Regions from separate parts of the Bradyrhizobium sp. A5 genome, predicted to be linked through region 1. Evidence: predicted binding sites of a transcription regulator. Region 1 holds the regulator's gene; each other region holds the start of a gene.

What was found. The regulator LexA, encoded in region 1, represses DNA repair genes until DNA is damaged. The targets are predictions, from matches to a motif close to TGTTCNNNNTGTGTTCNG.
Region 2: the regulator LexA is predicted to act here: its motif matches at 2,257-2,274, upstream of WHZ77_RS25430 (DUF3072 domain-containing protein).
Region 3: the regulator LexA is predicted to act here: its motif matches at 4,902-4,919, upstream of uvrA (excinuclease ABC subunit UvrA).

Annotation. Positions count from the first base shown of each region.
Region 1 is NZ_CP148990.1:3,288,937-3,296,606, forward strand. Features, by position in the region: gene WHZ77_RS15720 (glutamine--tRNA ligase/YqeY domain fusion protein) at 1-88, shown strand, start outside; gene WHZ77_RS15725 (SgcJ/EcaC family oxidoreductase) at 108-494, shown strand; gene WHZ77_RS15730 (DUF2171 domain-containing protein) at 677-910, shown strand; gene WHZ77_RS15735 (ComEC/Rec2 family competence protein) at 1,006-3,138, shown strand; gene WHZ77_RS15740 (GAF domain-containing protein) at 3,148-4,083, opposite strand; gene WHZ77_RS15745 (hypothetical protein) at 4,322-4,750, opposite strand; gene WHZ77_RS15750 (hypothetical protein) at 4,939-5,286, opposite strand; gene lexA (transcriptional repressor LexA) at 5,332-6,033, opposite strand; gene glp (gephyrin-like molybdotransferase Glp) at 6,210-7,421, opposite strand.
Region 2 is NZ_CP148990.1:5,329,529-5,337,198, reverse strand. Features, by position in the region: gene WHZ77_RS25445 (Do family serine endopeptidase) at 1-1,036, shown strand, start outside; gene WHZ77_RS25440 (hypothetical protein) at 1,308-1,670, shown strand; gene WHZ77_RS25435 (DUF6496 domain-containing protein) at 1,678-1,962, opposite strand; gene WHZ77_RS25430 (DUF3072 domain-containing protein) at 2,026-2,220, opposite strand; gene WHZ77_RS25425 (hypothetical protein) at 2,336-2,557, shown strand; partial or broken gene WHZ77_RS25420 (hypothetical protein) at 2,576-2,769, shown strand; gene WHZ77_RS25415 (hypothetical protein) at 2,866-3,105, opposite strand; gene WHZ77_RS25410 (hypothetical protein) at 3,201-3,392, opposite strand; gene WHZ77_RS25405 (hypothetical protein) at 3,611-3,832, shown strand; gene WHZ77_RS25400 (HWE histidine kinase domain-containing protein) at 3,829-5,319, opposite strand; partial or broken gene WHZ77_RS25395 (HAMP domain-containing protein) at 5,334-7,670, opposite strand, start outside.
Region 3 is NZ_CP148990.1:1,902,816-1,910,485, forward strand. Features, by position in the region: gene WHZ77_RS08995 (Gfo/Idh/MocA family protein) at 1-137, shown strand, start outside; gene WHZ77_RS09000 (hypothetical protein) at 295-480, opposite strand; gene WHZ77_RS09005 (ABC transporter substrate-binding protein) at 833-2,143, opposite strand; gene uvrA (excinuclease ABC subunit UvrA) at 2,296-4,806, opposite strand; gene WHZ77_RS09015 (ABC transporter substrate-binding protein) at 5,006-6,244, opposite strand; partial or broken gene WHZ77_RS09020 (ATP-binding cassette domain-containing protein) at 6,285-7,670, opposite strand, start outside.

The DNA of each region.
Region 1 (7,670 bases):
CGACAAGGACTCGACGCCGGGCAAGCCGGTATTCTCCAGGACCATCGGTCTGCGCGACACGTTCGCGAAGGAAGTCGCCAAAGGCTGAGAAGGGCTGAGGGACCACAATGGGCAGTGAAGCCGACGCCATCGTTTCCGCCATCATCGCGAGATGGTGCGCCGGCTTCGCCACGCTCGACGCCGCCGCGCTGTCGTCGCTCTATGCCAAGAACGCGTTCTTCTTCGGCTCCAACCCAAAGCTCTACAGGGGCAGGGACGGCGTCGCCGACTATTTCAACGGCCTGCCGCGCTGGCGCAGGCCGGGCGCGGTGTTTTCCGAGGTGCAGGCCGCGCAGGCCGGCCCTGACCTGATCAACATGGGCGCGACCATCTCGTTCGATCTTGCCGGCGAACGCCCCGATCTCGTCGTCAAGATGAGCTGGGTCATCATCCGCGAGGACGGCGACTGGAAGATCGTCAATCACCACGCCTCGGCGAAGGCGCCGCTGATCTGACGTTCGCGTCACTCCATCAGTTTCGTCATTCCGGGGCGCGACGAAGTCGCGAGCCCGGAATCCATAACCACAGCGTGGGGTTATGGATTCCGGGCCTGGCCCACCGGGCCATCCCGGAATGACAGAAGAATACGAACCGAAGCTCGTTCCGTGCGTTGTGTGGGTCCAGAAGAGGAACCACCATGAACAATATCTCAGAGCATATGGAAGTCATCGGCGCCGACGGCGTCCATATCGGCACCGTCGACAAGGTCGAGGGCAACCGCATCAAGCTGACCAAGAAGGACAGCGGCGAGGGCAGCCACAAGGGCCATCATCACTTCATCGACAAGGGCCTCGTCGCCGGTGTCGAGGGCAACAAGGTCCGGCTGTCCGCCAAGGCTGACGTCGCCGTGACGATGGAAGAGGAAAAGTAGGGCTCGCGCCCGCCCGTTCCTGATCCGTTCCGCTATTCGCGTGCCTGCACGTTCCGGTAGCCTCTGGCCCCGTCGCGTATCGCAAGGTGCAGGGAATGGCGGAGCCGGGCTGGCCAGTACGGTCCCAGAGTGTCGCGGGGACCTGGCCCGTCGGCAGACCTGCGTCGGCTGGCGGCCTCGCGCCGGCAGGGTCTGGCCTTTGGCCTGCCATCGTCGAGACGCTGCGCGGATGGGGACGCGCGGAGGCCGGCGCCGGGCGGCTGTTGCCGTGGGTCCCCGTCGCCTTCGGTGGCGGCATTGCGCTGTACTTTGCCGCCGATCATGAGCCCGTGCTTTGGGTCGTTGCGGCGACGGCCATCGCGCTCGCGCTTGGCGCGGTTCTGCTGCGACGAAGCCGACTGTTTGCGCCTGCGATCATGATCGCGGCGGTCGCGGCCGGCTTTGCCGTGGCGACCTGGAAGACGGCGCGCATCGCGCACACGGTGCTGGCAAAATCGCTCTATTCGGTGTCGCTGTCGGGCTTCGTCGAGACCCGTGACATCCGCGAGCGCACCGACCGTTTCGTGCTGCGCGTCACCGCGATGGAGGCGCAGCGCAGCGACGTCAAGCTCGAGCGCGTGCGCCTCTCGGTGCGCAAGGGGACAGCCCCCGAGGTCGGCAGCTTCGTGCAGCTGAAGGCGCGGTTGATGCCGCCGATTTCGCCGGTGCGCCCGGGCAGCTACGATTTCTCACGCGACATGTTCTTTCAGGGCATCGGTGCGTCCGGCTTCGTGATGGGCGCGATCGCTGCCTCCGTGCCGCCTGATGCCGGTGGACTGCGGCTGCGCTATGCCGCGATCATGCAGGGGCTGCGCGATGCAATCGATGCGCGCATTCGGGCCACGCTCGACGGCGACAACCGCGCGATCGCGACCGCGCTGCTGACAGGTCGGCGCGATGCGATCACCACGCCCGTGAACGATGCGATGTTCATCTCGGGGCTCGGTCACGTGCTTTCGATCTCCGGCTACCACATGGCCGTCGTCGCCGGCGTGGTCTTCTTCGCGGTGCGTGCACTGCTGGCTCTGATCCCGGGACTGGCGGTCGGCTTTGCCATCAAGAAGTGGTCGGCGGCTGCGGCGCTCGTCGCAGCCGCGTTCTACCTGCTGCTGTCGGGGGCGGAGGTCGCGACGCAACGATCGTTCTTCATGACGGCTGTGGTCCTGATCGCGGTGATGGTCGATAGGCGCGCCATCACCTTCCGCACGCTGGCGGTGGCCGCGTTGATCGTGCTCGCGGTGGCGCCGGAGTCGCTCGTTCATCCCAGTTTTCAGATGTCGTTCGCGGCAACGCTCGGGCTGGTGGCGCTGGTGCAGATCGGCATGCCGAACCTGTTCGTCTCGCCCGATCATTCGGCGACGGCGCGGATCGCGCTGGTGATGCCGGCCGGACTGCTGGGACTAATTGCGGCGCCGTTCGGACTAGATGGTGTGTTCTGGTGGCTGATGGGGATCGGCATCGACTGGATGATCGCGGTGTCGCGCTGGGTGGCGGCGTTGCCGGGCGCGATCGGCCGCATCCCGGCTTTCGGCATTGCGCCACTGATCGCGGCCAGCCTCGGGATCATTGTGATGGGCCTGCTGCGCACGCCGCTGCGCTGGTCGGGCGGGCTGTTGCTGTTGGCTGCGATCGCCTGGGGCCTATTCGTTCGGCAACCTGACATTCTCATCGCCGGTGACGGCCAGAGCGTTGCGGTGCGGGGCAGGGACGGACACCTGCATCTGATCCGGGCGAGCAGGGACAGCTTTCTGTTGAAGGAGTGGCTGGCGGCCGACGCCGATCCGCGCGGCGCCGGCGGCGCCTCGCTCAGCGACGGCGTGTCCTGCGACGAGTCAGGTTGCGTGACGCCGCTTGCCGACGGGCGCCTGGTCGCGCTGGCATTGCGCATCGATGCGCTTGCGGACGATTGCAGCCGCGCCGCGCTGGTGGTGACGGCTCGGCCCGCGCCGCCGGATTGCGCGGCGATGGTGGTCGACCGGCTGCGTCTTTCGGCCCAGGGCGCGCTTGCACTGACACAGCGAGGGGATGGTTTTGCGGTTCAGGCGATGAAGGCGAGGGGCACTGACCGCCCGTGGTCGCCGGCGACCGCCGGTGAGGCTGATTTCGGCGCGAGCCTCGCGCCGCAGGTGGCCGCTCCCCGCAACCGGGACGCGACGCCGTCCGAGGCGGACTTGCAGGCCGAGGACTGAGCGGGCGGCTTACAGGTACCAGGCGAGCACGGCTTCGAGCCGGGCGTTCCCGATCACCGGCAGGGCCACCATCTGGCTCAGCCCAGCTGTGCGGGCCTGAGCTGCCGCGATCGAGCCGTCATGCGCGTCGTTGAGCGCGGGCATGCCGGTAGCCCAGGCGCCGCCGATGCTGCCGTCGCTCCTGGCGATGGATTTATCCGCATAAAGCGCGGCGAGGTCGTTCTGCGCACTGCAATCGCCGGCGCGAAACACCAGCGCCGAGCGGGCCTCGTTCGGGACCCAGATCTCGAAGCGTCGCGCGATCGGCGTTGCCTGCGCCGAGAGGAAGGTCAGGACCCATGTCTGATCGGCGCCGGTCCGGTAGGGCACGCCGACACCGAGATTGATCCCGACCTTGGCAGCGTCCTCCCAGCGCAGGAAGCTCTTGGCGTCGTGCAAATCCTTGATGATCAGCGGCAGGCCGGCTTTCCAGGTGCGGCCGGGCAGGCCGAAGCCGCGCGGAAACTTGGTGTGGCGGGAGTTGAACTCGAACATCTCCGCCGCGCCGTAATAGCCGTCGACCAGCGCCATCTCGTGGGAGATTTGAGCGTCGTTGTGCCAGAGCTCGATCGCGCCGACATGTGCCTCGTCGTCACCGCAGAAGAGCACCATGACGGCTTGCAGGAATTCGCCGGCGAACACCGGCACGGCCACGCCGCAGGTGAGGCCGGCTGCGAGGGCCTGATCGGTCCGCTTGAAGTAGGAGTTGGCGAATTTGGTGAGGATCACGGGATGGCCGCAGGCCCAGGCCTTGCCGGGAAGGCCCTCGTCATACCCGAAACGCAGATCTTCGCTGGCGGCCTTGAACGCGGATAACCCTTGGCTGTAGAGGCCGCCGCCGAATTCCAACCGCATCCGCGTCCGGTCGGGCACCCAGAGTTCAACGACGCGAATGAAGGTCTTCATCGAACGTGCCCGCCGCCTCGAACCAAGACACCAGCCGGGACAGCATCGGCCATTTGTTTGCGGAAACGGACGTTCAAAATTCAGGCAGGACCGCGCAAACTTCGTGCGGCGGGGAGGAATGGTGGGCTGGCTTCGCCGCTTCGGGTTTTGGAGACGCAAGCCAATCCGTGTCGCCGGCCTCGGCCGGCGATGGCGATTTCAATCCTGTGTCCCGACTGGAAGGCCGGGGATGGCTGCGTCAGCCGATCGGTAGGCGGGTGACCGTCGGTCGGCCGTCGGCGTTGGACTGCGGCTTATTTTCGCCAAGTGGCTGGGTCACCGGCAGTTGCAGCACGGTCGCGTGCTGGCCTTCGACGAGCTGCGTCACCAGCACGTATTTGCCGTCGGGGAATTCGATCGCATCATGATGACGGTCGGGAATGTGCGGATCGATCTTGCCGAACTTGCCGACGCGGGAGTTGACGCTGCGCGTCCAGATCCAGCGATTGTCGTAGCGGACATTGTCGGCGAAGGCGAGCTCCGTTCCCGGCAACAGGCAGACCGCAACGGCCGGATCTGCTGCGGAGGCAAAGCCTCGCGTCGAGGTGCCGCGAAAGGTTGTCGAGACGATCGTCTCGCCGACTTCCGCGGGACGCGATGCGACGGCATGCAGGCTGTAGTCACACATCGGGGTGCTCCTCATGCGAGATAGCAGCCCGCGCCTCTTCTGAGGCGGAGGCCTCTATCAGAGTGGAAGCACCAAGCGTCTGCCCGGTTGTAGGCAAATCTGCGGCTCGCCGCCGCAATCTGCGATCACATTATCTTTTTCGGATGCACCGGACCAAAGCCTGCTTCCGTGCATAAAGGCCGCGCGTGTCAGCGGCCAGCAGGCGCCGACCAGCCGGAATATTGCCAGCCCGGTTGCGAGGACTGCTCGGTCGCGTTGTGGGCACTGCGGATTTGCTGGCTGGCCACTGTCTCCTTGCGGATCGGGCGCCGTGCCTGTGCGGCAAAGGCCTGCGACGCTGATGCTGCGATCAGCGCCGCCGCGACTATACTTGAGATGATCTTGCGCATGACGTCCCCTCGGGCCCTGAGGCCGCAAAGCAGCGCTGCTTTGTGCGGCGTGTCGAGGATGTAGCGCCGGAAGAAGGGCCGGATAATCTGCGCGAAACCAGAAAGACTATCCAGCGGGAGCGGACAATCGTCCGCTCCAATCGTCAACGCGCGCTCGCAAATCGGCGGTCGGGCGACAGGTTCAGCATTTGCTCAGTACTTGCGATAGAGCCCGATCAGCTTGCCCTGGATCTTCACCCTGTTGGGCGGCAGGATGCGCACTTCATAGGCCGCATTGGCGGGCTCGAGAGCGATCGAGGCGCCACGCCGGCGGAAGCGCTTGAGCGTCGCTTCCTCGTCGTCGATCAATGCCACGACGATATCGCCGGTGTCGGCGCTCTCGTTGCGCTGGATCAGCGCCATGTCGCCGTCGAGGATGCCGGCGTCGACCATGGAATCGCCGCGCACTTCCAGCGCGTAATGTTCGCCCGAGCCGAGCATGTCAGGCGGTACGCTGATGGTGTGGCTGCGGGTCTGCAACGCCTCGATCGGCGTACCGGCTGCGATCCGGCCCATGACCGGCACCGCGACGGGACGTTCGCCCTCGTCGGCGGGCGGGCTGGAGGTGGTGCGCACCTTGCCGAGATTGCCCTCGATGACGCTCGGCGTGAAGCCGCGGCGGCTGCCGGCGGCGGCCTGAAGCTCCGGCAGCTTGATCACCTCGATGGCGCGGGCGCGGTTCGGCAGCCGGCGGATGAAGCCGCGCTCCTCGAGCGCGGTGATCAGACGATGGATGCCCGATTTCGAGCGCAGATCGAGCGCGTCCTTCATCTCGTCGAAGGAGGGCGGCACGCCGCTTTCCTTCAACCGTTCGCTGATGAATCGCAGAAGCTCGTATTGTTTGCGCGTTAACATCTCGACCAAAATCCCCCGGTTGATGTCGTCCGATTCCGAGACGCTGAATTCAGCAGTAAGCCGCTACATGCTCGAAACAAATCATGAACGGACACTATATGTTCGATACATGTTCCGCAACTGCTTAATTTACCGTGAACGCTGCAGAGTTCGCAGAACGCATGCGAACGAGGCGGTCAGACGGGCAGTCGCAGCACCTCGCAGGGCGTGCCGGATTCGGCCATCGGCGCGAACGGCGCGCGCACGAGAAGTGCCTGTGCTGCAGCGAGATTCGAAAGCAGCGAGGAATCCTGGTGATTGACGGGAATGGCAGCGAGCGTGCCGTCATCACGCAGCTCGAGGCGTGCGCGCAGATAATCCTCGCGCTGGTCATTGGCGCGGACGTCGCGGCCGAGCACCGCGCGCTCGCGGCGGTGATGAATCACCGAGCGGCCCGACAGCGCACGAATCAGCGGTACCATGAACAGGAAGCCGCACACGTAGGATGACACGGGATTGCCGGGCAGGCCGATCACGCGCATCGCCCCGAGCCGGCCGTTCATCATCGGCTTGCCCGGTCGCATCGCGATCTTCCAGAACGCCATCGAGACGCCTTCGTCCCGCAGCGCCTGCTGGACCAGATCATGGTCGCCGACCGAGGCGCCGCCGGTCGTGATCAAGATATCGGCGCCACTCTCGCGGGCACGCCGGATGCCGGCTGTGGTCGCTGCAAGTGTGTCGGCGGCAATACCGAGGTCGATGGTGTCGGCGCCTTCGCTGCGGGCGAGCGCGTGCAGGGCGTAGCCGTTGGAATAGACGATCTGGCCGGGACCCGGCGCGCTGCCCGGCATCACCAGCTCGTCGCCGGTGGCGAGGATGGCGACCTTCGGACGGCGGCGGACGGGCAAATGCGGGTGATTCATGCCGGCGGCGAGCGCGAGGTCGCGCTCGGTGAGGCGGGCCCCCTTGCGCAACAGCACGTCTCCTTCCGAGAAGTCGACGCCGGCGGGACGGATATGACGCCCGGTCACGGCGGCTTCCTTGATCGTGACGCGCTTGCCCTCGGCAACCGTATCCTCCTGGATCACGATGGCGTCGGCACCATCAGGAACGACGCCCCCGGTGAAGATCCGCACCGCTTCGCCGGCGCTGACCGTTCCCGCAAACGGCCGGCCCGCCGCGACCTCGCCGATCACGGTCAGTTGGGAATCGATCTTCGCCGCGTCGGCCGCGCGCACCGCATAGCCGTCCATCGCCGACATCGCCTGCGGCGGCTGCGTCCGCCGCGCCGCGACATCGCGCCCGAGCACGCGGTGAAAGGCCTGGTCGAGGGCGACCGCTTCCTCGGCCAGAGGCTCTGCACCCGCCAGCACGGAGGCAAGCGCATCGGAAACCGGCATCAAGGCCACGGGTAAGACTCCTGCGAGCACGTTCTGCAAATCGGCGGCGAGAGTTCTAGCTGAGTGCAGGCGCGGAGGCAAAACAGCGATGGCGCAGGATGACTTATCCTGCGTCGTCTGCTTTGCGGAGGAAGGGGGACGTCAACGAAGGATAGACGTCAGCTCCGCCGCGGCATGATCCGAGAGGCGAGACAGACCGGCAACAGCTTGGCCATGGCAAGCACGAGAATGACGAGCGCCACGGCTAGCGTCGGTCAC
Region 2 (7,670 bases), 2.0 Mb from region 1:
CACGGTCTACACCGCGAAGGTGGTCGGCACCGATCCCAAGACCGATCTCGCGCTGATCAAGGTCGATGGCAAGAAGGACTTTCCGTTCGTCAAATTCTCCGACCAGAAGCCGCGGATTGGCGACTGGGTGGTCGCGGTCGGCAATCCCTTCGGCCTTGGCGGCACCGTGACCGCCGGCATTGTCTCGGCCAGCGGCCGCGACATCGGCAATGGTCCCTATGACGATTTCATCCAGATCGACGCGCCGATCAACAAGGGCAATTCCGGCGGTCCGGCCTTCGACATGAGCGGCAACGTGATCGGCGTGAACACCGCAATCTTCTCGCCGTCGGGCGGTTCGGTCGGCATCGGCTTCGACATTCCGGCCTCGACCGCAAAACTCGTCGTCGCGCAGTTGAAGGACAAGGGCATGGTGACGCGCGGCTGGCTCGGTGTGCAGGTGCAGCCGGTGACTGCTGACATTGCCGACAGCCTCGGTCTCAAGGAAGCGCGCGGCGCGATCGTCGACACTCCGCAGGATGGAAGTCCGGCGGCGAAGGCGGGCATCGAGGCGGGTGATGTCATCACCGCCGTCAACGGCACGGCCACCAAGGACTCCCGCGATCTCGCCCGCACCATCGCCACCTTGGCGCCGGGGAGCTCGGTGAAGCTCGATGTCTTCCACAAGGGGGACAGCAAGACCGTGACGTTGGCACTTGGCGAGTTGCCGAACGAGCAGCACGCAAAGTCCGGTGAGGGCAAGGCGCAGCCCGGCGCCGGCACACCGCGCCTCGGGCTCAGCCTGGCTCCGGCCGGCGACGTCCAGGGCGCGGGCCAGAAGGGTGTCGTCGTCACCGAGGTCGATCCGGAGGGGCCGGCCGCGCAACGTGGCATCCAGACCGGCGACGTGATCCTCAATGTCGGCGGCAAGCCCGTCGCCAATGTCGGCGAGGTCCGGTCCGAGCTGGCGCAGGCCAAATCGTCCGGCAGGAACAGCGTGCTGTTGCAGGTAAAGAGCGCGGAGGCGACACGGTTCGTCGCGGTGCCGCTCGCGTAAGTCGAGCTATTCCGGCGCAAACGCAAAAAGGCGGCCTTCGGGCCGCCTTTTCTCGTTTGCATCCGAGATACCCACAGGCCGCCGATAACATTCGCGTTAACGGCAGCGATGATGACGGGTTCGTCCGAAAAAGCCGCGTTCGCTCGTCACTGTCCGGAGGCGCGTGTTGCGCTTTGGCGCCAATGACGGCGCCAGGGCAAAAGACAAGAGTGGAACTCCGAACGTCTGGCCGTCTTGTGGAGCCTGGCGTTTGCGTTTGATCGGTGCCGACATGGATCGATTGAAGCTCTCGCTGAGGTGTGCGCTGTTGGCAGCGCCGATCGTGATGACGAGCGGAAGCGCCCTCGGGCGCGACGATGGCCGCTACGCCAACTCAGCTCTTAAACCCTGGTTCGACAGCCTTCGCAGCCATCTCGGCCCGTGCTGCTCGGATGCAGACGGATTTGCGGTGTCAGATCCCGATTGGGAATCGCATGACGGACACTATCGGGTGCGGCTCGACGGGCAGTGGATCGACGTGCCGGACGAGGCCGTCATCACCGAGCCGAACCGTGCCGGCCGCACCATGGTGTGGCCGGTCAAAACCGCGTTCGGGATATCGATCCGCTGCTTCATGCCGGGCAGCATGATCTGACGCAGCGTCACCGTTTGCTGGATTTGCGCTTCGAGCTCTTCTTCGTCTTCTTGGTTGTCTTCCTGGCCGTTTTCCTGGTCGTCTTTCGCTTCGACGCCTTCTTCGGGACTTTCTTGCCCTTCGCGCGCGCTTCCGACAGGCCGATTGCGATCGCCTGCTTGCGGCTCTTCACCCGTCCACCACGGCCGCCCGGGCCGCTTTTCGCGGTGCCCTTCTTGTAACGACGCATTTCGCGCTCGACATCATCGCCGGCGCTGCGGGAATAGCGGGGTTTCGTTGCCTTGCGTGCCATCGACTCTCACCCTTGGCCAAGGGAAAGAACCGTAGCGCTGACGCAACGTTCCAGGCGCGCGCCTCAGAACGAGTTCGCCAACTCGATCTCCGCTTCGAGCACCTGGATGCGATGGGCGGCCTCGGCGGAGGACAGATCCCGATTGTATTGGGCGGGCTGATAGGCCTCCTCGCTCAGCCGCTTCAACCTCAGGCCTTGCGCCCGCGTCATCTGCTCCGCGAGGAAAGCCCTGGCGTCATATTTACCCTGAACCTGCATCTGACCTCTCCGTGCTGGAATCGCGGCTTGACTATATGTTCTTATTTTGTTCTAACAAGCCATGGACAACAGAATTAATGAAATTCGACGTAAAATCAGTGTCTTGAGGCTGGAGATGGCCGATATCGAGGCGTCTGTGCGCGACCTCGTCGATCGCGATCGCGACTGCACGGAAAAGGCCTTGGCGCAGATGGATCTGCGCCGGAAAATCAGCCTGCTGATCGGCGAATGGAAGGCTGCCGGCGGCGGCGACGTCCTGCCAGACGTTCGCGGCCGGGTGCGCCTTCGTCCCGTCAAGACAGCCAGCAACCCCCTGCGTGCGATCGCGCGCCGCTGAAAGCTTTGGGAGCGTGCGGTGGAGGAAGACCCGGACGCGTACCGGATCTTGAGGTTGCGCGCAGAGATTCTCGAGCTCGGCTCAGCCATCCGGCAATTGCAGCGCGAAGGCCTCGACGATGCCGCGGCCCAGCTCCTGATCGCACGCAAGCGTGCGCAGCTCGATCACTCGTGAAGACAAGCTCCGCAGTCGATCGTCCAGGCAATCACTGACATCCGGGTGGCTAAAGCCGACGCGCGCTCGATTGATCGTCGAAGAGAAAAGCCCCGCGTCGCAGCGGGGCTTTTTGATTGCCTTGTCGGCTGGCGCTACTTGCTGTTGGTTGTGCCCTTGTTGTTCGTCATGGTGCCGCCCTGATCGGAACCGGGGCCGGAGCCGCCTTGGCCGGAAGGATCGGCACCCTTGGATTTCGTGTTCGCGCCTGTCGTCTGCGACGACTGGGTCGCGGATTCGTGCTTGGCCTTGTGCGACTTCGCCTGCGCGGCGAACGGGGCGGCGGTGACGCCGGTGGCCAGCATCACGGCGAGAGCGAGCTTGGTGGTCTTCATACGCGGGAACTCCCTGAGTTGAATTGACGCAGGCAGCCAACCGCCATTCACCGCGGGAGTTCCGATTGAGCGGCCCCATACGCTTCACGCGCGCTTCAAAATTCCTTGTCCTCGGCGATCATGAACACGATTCCCGTGAGCGTCGCGCCGATCGCGAAGGTGGTTACCAAGGTGAGAACCAAAGCGACCGCTGCCGAATCCCCGCCGTGATTCAGCAAGCTGACGACGGCCGGATTGGTCAGGATGAGGGCGAGACCGAAGGCAAGGCCGAGGGCGGCGCCCATCATTGCGTGGGTCATTAGCTTGATGATTCCGGCGGGAGAGACGAGGCTCCGCGACGTCTTGGGCGACTTCTTCGCACGCATGGAACCGCCCTCCGTTTTGCGTACAAAACGCGCAACCTGATCCCCGGTTCCATCTTCATGAAGGAATTGTCATCACCTGCTTCATCCGACGTTCATGCCGGTATTGCGAGGATGAACGGCATCAACACGGGAACTCCGATATGGGTAAGGTCGTATTTCTCTATCGCTCGCTCGCCTATCGCAACGCGGCCGCGGACATGCTGCGCAAGGCACGCAAGCTGCCGCGCGGCGCCGAGCGGAGCGCAGCCCGACGCTACGCGCGGGCGCTGCGTGATCTCTCGCAAACGGAAGCATGGCTGGAAGGACGTCTGGCTGACGAGTCTTGGCCGATGACGCGTATCAGGGTCGTCGCGTCGCGCTAACCTGAAGCCCGCTGAAGAGCCCCGGAGGGAACCGGGTCGAACTTTCCCGCGCTGGTCGGCGCTGCGCCCTTTAGCGTCAGCGGCACCTCGAGACGGCACAACAGGCCTTCGGGCCGCCAGTTGAACTCCGCCTGTCCGCCGAGCTGGGATTCGACGCTGGCAAGAAGGCTCCGTGTGCCGAAGCCGCGGGACTTCGGCGGCCCGACCAGCGGACCGCCGGTTTCGTCCCAGGTCAATGTGAGGTGGTCGTCCTCGACCTGCCAGCCGATTGCAAGCCGACCCGCCCGCGCCGACAACGCGCCGTACTTCGCCGAGTTGGTGAAAAGCTCGTGCAGCGCCAGCGCCAGCGTCTGCGCGGTCGCCGGCAGCAACTGAACCTCGGGACCCGCCAGCTTGATCTGGCCTCCGAGCGAATAAGGTGCAAGTTCCTCCTCGATCAGCTTGGAGAGCTCCGCGCCTTGCCAGCTCGACAGCGACAGGATCGTGTGGACGCGCGCCAGCGCATTGATGCGTCCCTCGACGGCGTTGACGTAAGCCTTGACCTCGTCGGCACGGGTGAGGCGCACGATCGACTGCGCCAGCGCCAACGCATTTTTGGCGCGGTGGTCGACCTCGCGCGCCAGCAGATTCTGTCTCTCCTCCGCGCGCTTGCGTTCGGTGATGTCCACGGTAACGCCGCTTACCCGCACGACACGGCCGCTCGGGTCCAGCGTGGCGGCCGCCGTGCCGACGCACCAGCGCACCTCGCCGTCGGGACGGCTGACGCGAAACTCGCCTTCATGGGCGTGCACCCCCATATTGAACGCCGCTATGGCCTTGCTGAACTGGTCGGCATCATCGGGGTGCAGCAATGCCTGGATGTTCGCCGAGGTGACGTTGAAGGTTTCGGGCGTCACACCAAAAATGCGATACTGGCCATCGTCCCACATCCAGTCACCGTTGACCCAGTCCCAGTCCCAGGACCCCATCTTGCCGGCGGCAATCGCCATGCTGCGCCGCTCTTCGCTTTCACGCAGCTTTGCGGTGGAGTTCTCCAGCTCCGCCGTGCGGGCGCGCACGCGGTCCTCGAGATCCTGGTTCAACCGTTCGAGCTCGCGGGTCTTGCGATAAAGCTCGGCGAACACCTTGACCTTGGCGCGCAGCACCTCCGGCACGACCGGGACCGGAACGTAGTCGACCGCGCCCATTTCGTAGCCGCGCAACCGATCGATGTCGCTGACCTGGATGGCCGAGATGAAGATCATCGCGGTCTTCTGGAAGCGCGGATGCTCACGGATCATCGCGGCGAGCTCGAAGCCGTCGAGCTCGGGCATGCAGACGTCGACCAGAATCACCGCGATCTCGGTCTTGAGCAGCACCTCGAGCGCCTCGCGGCCCGACGAGGCGGTCACGAGGTTCTCGCCGAGCTCCTTCAGGATCACCTCATAGGCGAGCAGCTTGGCCGGCTGGTCGTCGACGAGGAGGATGTTGACCTTTTCGTGGTCCATTCGCAGATCCAAACTCAACGGTGCAGCCACATGCGGATCGCAAGCAGCAATTGATCGGTGTTGACTGGTTTGGCGAGGTAGTCGGACGCGCCGGCCTCCAGGCATTTCTCGCGGTCGCCCTTCATCGCCTTGGCGGTCAGCGCGATGATCGGCAGGCGGGCGAAGGCCGGGTTTTCGCGAATGACGCCGATGGTCTGGTAGCCATCCATCTGCGGCATCATGATGTCCATCAGCACGATGGCGATCTCCGGATTGGATTCGACCAGCGTCACCGCCTCACGGCCCGTCGTCGCCGTCAGCACCTTCATGCCGCGGCGTTCCAGCACGCTCGACAGCGCGAAGATGTTCCGGGCGTCGTCGTCGACCAGCAGTGCGGTCTTGCCGATCAGGTCCTCGTCGGAACTGTTCAGCTTCTCCAGCATGCGCTGCTTCTCGACCGGCAGTTCCGTGATTACGCGATGCAGGAACAGCGCGGTCTCGTCGAGCAGACGCTCCGGCGACTCCACGCCCTTCACCACGATGCTGCGCGCCATGGTGTGAAGCTCGGCATCCTCTTCCGCCGAGAGCTCACGGCCGGTGAAGACCACGACCGGAATGTTCGACAGCGTCTCGTCGTTGCGGATCTGGTCGAGCACATCAAAGCCGCTCATGTCGGGCAGCCGCAGGTCGAGCACCACGCAGTCGCAGGGTTCCTGACGCAGCGTCGATAGCGCGCCAGCGCCGGTATCGGTCGTCACGATCTCGATGTCGTCGTGATGCAGCAACTCGCGGATCGACATCCGCTCGGCCTCGTTGTCCTCGACGATCAAGAGCCGCTTGCGCCGCGGCCGCGCATATTCCTTGATCTGCGTCAGCGCGGCGGAGACCCCTTCGGTCGTGGTGGGCTTGTTGACGAAGGAGAAGGCGCCGCGCGCCAGGGCGTGCTGGCGGTCCTCGTCGAGCGTGATGATCTGCACGGGGATGTGCCGGGTCAGCGGATTGTGCTTGAGCTGGCTCAGCACCGTCCAGCCGAGCATGTCAGGCAGGAACACGTCGAGCGAGACCGCCCGCGGCTGGTACTGCTTGGCAAGCTCCAGTGCCTCCGCGCCCTGCGCGGCGACCAGAACCTTGAATCCCTTGTCGCGGGCGAGGTCGACCAGAATGCGCGCATAGTGCGGATCGTCCTCGACGATGAGCAGGATGGTGTCGCCGGGTTCGAGGTTGAGCCTGTCATCGGCAATCTGCTCGATGACGCGCTGCTGCTCGGGCGTGGCGGGCTGCAACGCCGGCGGCTGGCCGTACTGATGCTGCGCGGGTGCGCGCGGCGCAGTGTCGGGCCCGAATATTTCAGCGGCAGATACAGCGTGAAGGACGAGCCCCTGCCGGGCGTGCTGCGCAGATGGATTTCGCCGCCGAGCAGGCCTGCGAGCTCGCGGCTGATGGCAAGGCCGAGGCCGGTGCCGCCGTATTTGCGGCTGGTGCCGGCGTCGGCCTGCTGGAACGCCTCGAAGATCAGCTTCTGCTTCTCCAGGGGAATGCCGATGCCGGTGTCGGACACTTCGAACGCGATCACGGCCGGAGCCGAGTTCAGCACCGGATGATCCGTGCCCCAGCCGCCGACCGCGGCGGCGACCTTCAGGCGCACCTCGCCTTCGGCGGTGAACTTGAAGGCGTTGGAGAGCAGGTTCTTCAGGACCTGCTGCAGGCGCTTGGAGTCGGTGACGATGCTGCGCGCAAGGTTGGGGTCGACGTCGATCTTGAACGACAGATTGCGGTTCTCCGCTTCGTGCCGGAATGGCCGCCCGACGGTCTCGAGCAGGTTCGCCGTCAGGATTTCCTCGGCGTCGACCGTCACCGTGCCGGACTCGATCTTGGAGAGATCGAGAATGTCGCTGATGAGGTTGAGCAGGTCGGTGCCGGCGCCGTGGATGGTGCGGGCGAATTCGACCTGTTTGGCGGTGAGGTTGCCGTCCGGGTTGTCGGTGAGCTGCTGACCCAGGATCAGGATCGAGTTCAGCGGCGTGCGCAGCTCGTGGCTCATATTGGCGAGGAATTCGGACTTGTATTTCGAGGTCAGTGCGAGCTCCGTCGCCTTTTCCTCCAGCGCGCGGCGGGCCTGCTCGATTTCCTGGTTCTTGCGCTCGACCTCGACGTTGCGCTCGGCGAGCTGTTGCGCCTTCTGCTCGAGCTGGTCGTTGGTCTGCTGCAATTCGCGCTGCTGGGTCTGGAGCTCGCCGGCGAGCTGCTGCGACTGCTTGAGCAGGCCTTCGGTCTGCATCGTCGCCTCGATGGAGTTCAGCACGATGCCGATGGAATCGGTGAGCTGCTCGAGGAAGGTCATCTGCGAGGTCGTGAACGAGGTGAGCGAGGCG
Region 3 (7,670 bases), 1.4 Mb from region 1:
AGGAGATCCAGGATTTCATGGAATGCGCCGCCACCGGACGGCAGCCGCTGTCCGACCTCACGCTGGCCTATGAGACGATCAAGGTGAACTACGCCGGCTATTGGGCGGCGGAGGAGGGACGGCGGGTGGTGCTGTAGCGAGCTTTCTGCCTACCAGGCCCCGATGGCCATCATGACAGCAATGGTCATGCACGAGAGGCAGGCAATCGATGCGGTATAGAATTCGGGCGTATTCAATGTTGCCTCCTGAAAAAGTGCCGCCTTTCCAAAATGCGGCTGCCGTGAGGAGAGCCAACTACCTGACGCGCTTCAATTCTGTCTCGTCGCTGGGGTCCATGTCGCCAGCGCTCTCCGGATCGCATGCGTCGTCGGCCTGCTGGAACAGCTCAGGATGTTTGCCCGTGAGCAGAAGCTGCTTGCGCATTTCAGCAAGGCGGGCGCGGCAGAATTCCTTGTAGAGCAATTCGAATATGGCGGGCATTGGCACCCCCATCGTTGGAATTCACGCTGTGAAAATTTCCGATCCCCGCTGGGCGGCTCATAATACGAGCCCCTTTACCGACGCTGGCGATCCACTGGCTGATCGGCTTGTACGCCCGAAAATGCAGCAGGGTTAATCATCTAGATCACACTGTAGAAGGCGTTTGCTTCAATAAGACTTCGTCCCACAACCTGCGCGCGCTCCCTTGTGGTCGAAATTCCAACCACAGCGTGAAGAGGCTTACCAGAGGATGCAAGTACATCCGGCTGCAACGCGATTGGCGCTGGCTCTGCAGGGACGGCGACTTACCCTCCACGGGAGGGTAAGCAGCGCGCTGTGACGCGTTCGGCCATCACGCCCCGTAAGTCGATCCCTTCGGCAGCGGAAACACCGGGTCCTGCGTGCGGATGTTGGTCGGCCACACCACCGAGATATGCTCGCCGGCGTTCTGCATCACCACCGGCGTCGAGCGCTCGTTCTGACCGGACATCGGCGTGCCCGGCGGGAAGAACTTGACGCCATAGCCCTGGATGGTGCCGCCGGCGGGAATGTCGACGTCGAGTGCGGCCTTGCGAATGGCCTCGGGCTCGAAGCTGCCGTATTTCTCCCTGGCGACCGGCAGCACGTTGTTGAGCAGCACCCAGGTCTGGTTGAACCCCATCGAGCAGTGCGGCGGCACGTCGGTGGCGCCGGTCTTGGCCTGGTAGCGCGAGACCATGGTCTTGGTGAGGTCGCCAATACCCGGCGCGAGCTTGGCGGGATCGAGCAGCTGCGCCGGCACCGGATCGATGTTGCAGAAATTGTCGATGTCGGGGCCGAAGGTCGCGCGCAGCTTGTCGAGCTGGCTGTAGCCCGCGCCGGCGCCGAACAGCATCTTGAAGCGCAATCCGCTCTCGCGCGCCTGGCGCAGGAACAGGGTGATGTCGGGATTGTAGCCAGCATGCGAGATCACATCGACCTTGGCCCGCTTGAGCTTGGTCACGAGTACCGAGAGGTCGGGCGCGGAAGCCGAATAACCCTCGCGCATCACGACCTGGATGCCGGCCTGCCTGGCATAGGCCTCGTCGGCGGCGGCGACGCCGACGCCATAGGGGCCGTCCTCGTGGATCAGCGCGACTTTGACCTCGCCCGGCTCCATGCCGAGTTTTGTCTTTGCGTGCTCGGCGATGAAGCCGGCAAAGGCCTGGCCGTACTGATCCGAATGGATCTGCGCGCGAAATACGTATTGCAGGTTCTTGTCCTTGAACACGGCGGTCGAGACCGCAGTGGTGATCCAGAGGATCTTCTTCTGCTGCTCGACCTTCGCCGCCATCGGCACCGCATGCGCGCTGGAATAGACGCCGTTGATGATGTCGATCTTTTCCTGGCTGATCAGCCGCTCGGCCTCGTTGATGGCGACGTCGGCCTTGCTCTGGGAGTCCGCGGCGACAGGGACAATTTTGGTCTTGCCGCCGATGCCGCCCTTCTCGTTGACGAGGTCGATGGCGATCTGCGCGCCGACCGAGGAGGCGACCGAGCCGCCGGCGGCGAAGGGGCCGGTGAGGTCGTAGATCAGGCCGATGCGCAATGTCTCGGCTTGCGCCTGGGCCCGTGTCCAATCGAGGCTGAGTGCAGCGGCGGCAGCCGCCGAGCTCTTCAGCAGCTGCCTGCGTGAAGTCGGCATCCTATCCTCCCTCAAAACCGTTTGTTGATCGTGCCAGTTATTTTTTGAGAATTATGGGGAGCGGGCCGGCGGAAAGTCAACATCGCTAAAGTCTGGCTCTGTCCTCCTGGCGCAGAACGCAATTGCGAGATGAGTCATGAAGCAGCGCGCGGTTACTGTTTCAAGCGGCGAGCAAGATAGCGTGCTGTCTTCCCGCCGGCTCCAGCGACCTGATGTGGCGTTCCGGATGCGACGATACGGCCACCCTCGTCGCCGGCGCCGGGGCCGAGATCGATGATCCAGTCGCTGTGAGCGACGACGTCCATGTCATGCTCGACCACGACGACGCTGTTGCCGGCGTCCACGATCCGCTCAAGCTGGGCGATCAGCCGTTCGACGTCCCGCGGATGAAGACCCGTGGTCGGCTCGTCCAGGACATAGAGCGTGTGCCCCCGCTGCGGACGCATGAGCTCGGTCGCCAGCTTGATCCGCTGGGCCTCGCCACCGGACAGTTCGGTGGCGGATTGACCGAGGCGGATATAGCCGAGGCCGACCTCACGGACGACCGATAGCGACCGGTTCAGTGAGGAATCGTCGCGGAAGAAATCGAAGGCCTCGTCGACGCGCATGGACAGCACGTCCGCGATTGATCGGCTGCGGATTTTCACTTCGAGCGTCTTGTCGTTGTAGCGAGCACCCTTGCAGGTCGGGCAGGGCGCATAGACGCTGGGCAGGAACAGAAGCTCGACGCTGACGAATCCCTCGCCCTCGCAGGTGCTGCATCGGCCTTTTGCGACATTGAACGAGAAGCGTCCGGCGTCGTAGCGGCGAGACTTCGCCTGAGGTGTCGCCGCGAACAGTTTTCGTACATGGTCGAACAGGCCGGTGTAGGTCGCAAGGTTGGATCGCGGGGTGCGGCCGATCGCCTTCTGATCCACCACGACGAGGCGATCGACCTCGACGAGGCCGGCGACGATCTTGCCGCCCAATGTCTCGATCGTGGGCGCAAGGCTGCCGTCGTCGGTATCAGCGGCGAGCGTGTGGCCGAGATGGCCGGCCACGGCGTCGACGAGGAATTGGCTGATCAGGCTCGACTTGCCGGAGCCCGACACGCCGGTGACGCTGGCGAGGACGCCCAGCGGGATGTCGACGTCGAGGCCGCGCAGATTGTTGCGGGTCACACCCCTGACCTTCAGATGCCCCTTCGGCTCGCGATGGGTCGTCGGCAACGGCTTTCTTGGATGTGAGAGATAGCGGGCGGTTCGCGATTGCTCGATCTCGCCGAGCCCCGCGGGCGGCCCGCTATAGAGAATGAGTCCGCCGCCTTCGCCGGCGTCGGGCCCGACGTCCACCAGCCAGTCGGCATGTTTTATGACCTCGATCTCGTGTTCGACCACGAAGATCGAATTTCCGGCGTGCTTGAGTCTGTCCAGCGCCCGCAGCAGCGCTTCGGTGTCGGCGGGATGCAGGCCGGCGGAGGGCTCGTCGAGCACGTAGACGACGCCGAACAGGTTCGAGCGGACCTGCGTTGCCAGACGCAAGCGCTGCAGTTCACCCGGTGACAGCGTCGGCGTGCTGCGCTCGCAGGCGAGATAGCCGAGGCCAAGGTCGAGCAGGACGGCGAGGCGCGCCGATAGATCCTCGCAGATGCGCCGGGCAACGACAGTCTTCTCCGACTTGTCCGCCGAGACTCGTGCGAACGGCTGGATCAGATCCTGCAATTGCTTGAGCGGCAGATGCGACATCTCGGCGATGTTGAGCCCTGCGAACTTCACCTTGAGCGCCTCCGGCTTCAGCCGGTTGCCATGGCAGGTCGGGCAGTCGCGGGTGATCATGAATTGCGCGACGCGGCGCTTCATCATCGCGCTCTCGGACTTGGCGTAGGTCTGCATCACATAGCGCTTGGCGCCGGTGAAGGTGCCCTGATAGCTCGGCTCCTCCTTGCGGCGCAGGGCCCGTTTGACTTCGGCCGCGTCGTAGCCGGCATAGACCGGAACGGTCGGCTGCTCGTCCGTGAACAGGATCCAGTCGCGCTCCTTTTTGGGAAGCTCACGCCAGGGCTTGTCGACGTCGTAGCCCAGCGTCGTCAGGATGTCCCGGAGGTTCTGTCCCTGCCAGGCACTCGGCCAGGCCGCGACGGCGCGCTCGCGGATCGTCCTGGTGTCGTCGGGCACCATGGATTTCTCAGTGACGTCGAGCATCCTGCCAATCCCGTGGCAGGTCGGGCAGGCCCCCTCCGGCGTGTTCGGCGAGAACGACTCTGCATAGAGCAGTGGTTGCCCACGCGGATAGTCGCCGGCCCGGGAATAGAGCATCCTGAGCAGGTTCGAGAGGGTTGTCACGCTGCCGACGGACGAGCGCGTCGTCGGCGCGCCGCGCTGCTGCTGGAGCGCAACGGCGGGTGGCAAGCCTTCGATGTCGTCGACTTCGGGGATCTGCATCTGGTGGAAGAGGCGCCGCGCGTAGGGCGACACCGATTCCAGATACCGCCGCTGCGCCTCGGCGTAGATCGTTCCGAAGGCGAGCGAGGACTTTCCGGAGCCGGATACGCCCGTGAACACGACGAGGGCGTTACGTGGGATCGTGACATCGACGTTCTTGAGGTTGTGCTCACGCGCGCCGCGCACCCGAACGAAGCCGTCGTCCCGTGTCGTCCCGTCCGGTCGGGTTGGTCGATCGTCCATCTTGCTGCTCCAGGCCCGCACGCGACCAACGCCACTTGGGCCGGTTGCGATCGGAGATTAACGGCAAGATCGCATGATGGGTCCTCAGATGCCAGCATGCCAATTGTGTTCGGCACAAAGCGAAGGCCCGTCGCGGTACGGCGACGGGCCTTGCCAGCATGATGGGCGTTACGCTGCCCTCCCAGGACCGACGCCGGTGTTACTGCGACAGCTTCACGAAGGCCGGAAACTTCATCTTGCCTTCCGCGATCTTCTCCGGCCACACCACGATCTGCTTGCCGTCCTGCCACTGGAACACCAGTCCGGAAACCGTACTGGGGCCCGACTTGATGCCGTGGGTGAACTCGTCGTCCTTGCCGTAGAACTGGATCTTGCCGATCGTGCCTTCGAAGTCGGTTTTCTCCAGTTCGGTGACCATCTTGTCGGGATCGGTCGAGCCCGCGCGCTTGATCGCGTCGGTGATGATGTAGACCTCGTCATAGGCGGTGTAGCCGGTATAGGCCGGCGGCGAACCGAACTTGGCTTTGAAGGCGGCCGCGAAGGGCTTCGTCTTGGAGGTCACGGCGACATCAGGCGTCGCCACCGCGAGCGAGGGCACGCCGTCTGCGGCGCCATTGGTGTCCTTCCAGAAGGTTGGGCTCAGCGCCTGCGCACTGATGCCGAACATCGGGATCGGCACCTGCTGGTTCTTCCACTGCACCGTCGGCTGTACGCCGACATGCGAGATGCCGGTGACGATCACGTCCGGCTTCTTGCCCTCGATGTTGTTGAAGATCGGGGTGAAGTCGGTGGTGTCGGGCGAGAAGCGCACATGCTCGACGACCTTGAGCCCGGCCTTCGGCAGGCAGGCCTCGTAGCCGACGTCGAGCGGCTTGGTCCAGGCGGCGTCCTCGCTCATGATCGCGACCGTCTTGAACTTGAGCTTGTCGACGAGGAGATCCTTGGCCGCATCGCAGACGAGCTGCGCCTGGGCCGCCGAAGTCAAATAGCCGTGGAAGGTGTACTTGTTCTTCTCGTAGTCGTTGTGGATCGCCTTGGTGATCTCATTCGAGGCGGCGCCGGGGGTGATTAGCGGCATCTTCAGCCGTGCCGCCCAGGGTTCGAGCGCCAGCACGACCTCGCTGATATAGCTCGCGATCACCGCGGAGACCTTGTCCTCGCTCACCGCGCGTTGGAAGGCGCGCACCGAATCCGCCGATGAGCTCTTGTTGTCGTAGGTGACGATCTCCACCTTGCGGCCGAGAATGCCGCCCTTGGCGTTGATCTCGTCGGCAGCGATCTGTGCGCCGCCGGGCGTCGCGGCACCCGCGATCGACTGCACCTCGGCAATGACACCGATCTTGATCGGATCGTTCGACTGCGCATAGGCGGGAGCGGCAAGGCACAGCGCTAGCGCGGAGGTGAGGAGACTGCTGCCGAGAAGTGTCGATGGTCTCATGGTCGTTTCCCTTTCATCGTTTTGTTGTTGGTATGGGGCACTAAAGAAAGTCGGCGCCGGCTTCGCTCGCGAAGCGTCGGGATCGCCCTCCCAGACGATCCTGGCATGCTCCAGCACATAGACGCGGTCGGCATGCGGCAGCGCGAAGGTGACGTTCTGCTCGCCGAGCAGCACCGTGATCGACGTGGTCTGCCGCAGCTTCGTGAGAGCCTTGGACAATTGCTCGAGGATGACGGGGGCGAGACCCAGCGTCGGCTCGTCCAGGATCAGGATCTGCGGCTGCATCATCAGCGCGCGGCCGATCGCCAGCATCTGCTGCTCGCCGCCGGAGAGCGTCTGCGCCATCTGGCTCTGGCGCTCCCTCAGGATCGGGAACAGCTCGAACAACCAGGCGAGCTGGGTAGCGCGCTTGTCGTCGGAGAGATGCTGGCCGCCGAGATCGAGATTTTCCCGCACGCTCATCTCGCCGAACAGCTCACGGGATTCCGGGCATTGCACCAGACCGCTGCGCGCGATCTTTGCCGGACTGGTGCCGCGTAGCCTGTCGCCGCCGCGCACGATCTCGCCGCTATAGGGCAGGAAGCCGGAGATGGTGTTGAACAACGTGGTCTTGCCGGCGCCGTTGAGCCCGACGACGGAGACGAACTCGCCCTCGTGGACATGGATCGAGACGTTCTCCAGCGCCTGCGCCTTGCCGTAGAACACGCTGACATTCTCGACCTGGAGCAGCGGCACCTTGTCCTTGAAGCTGGTCTCGGGCCGCGCATGGGTTTCGATGGCGCCGCCGAGATAGACCCGGCGCACGGTTTCGTTCTTCATGACGTCCTCGGCCTTGCCGGTGACGATCTCCTCGCCGAGATACATCGCAAGGACGCGGTCGACGAGTGCGGCGACGCTCTTGACGTTGTGGTCGACCAGCATCACCGCGCGGCCATCATCGCGGAAGCTGCGGATCAGCTTGGAGAAGACGTCGACCTCGGCGCGGGTCAACCCGGCGAAGGGCTCGTCCACCAGCACGACTTTCGGGTCGCGTGCGATCGCCTTGGCGAGTTCGAGCCTCCGCAGATCGGCGAAGGGCAGCGTCGGCGGACGGCGGTTGATCACGTTGCCGAGGCCGACGCGGTCGGCGATCCATTTGGCGCGCTCGACCAGCGTCTTGTCGGGGAACAGCATGAACAGGCTGTCGGGCAGCAGCGCGACCAGGATGTTCTCCAGCACCGTCTGGCGGTTCAGCGGCCGCGAGTGCTGGAACACCATGCCGAAGCCCTTGCGCGCGATCTTGTGTGCGGGCAGGCCGGCAACGTTCTCGCCCTCGAAGATCACTTCGCCTGATGTCGGGCGCTCGATGCCCATCACGCTCTTCATCGCGGTCGATTTGCCGGATCCGTTCGGCCCGATCAGGCCAAAGATCTCGCCGCCATTGACC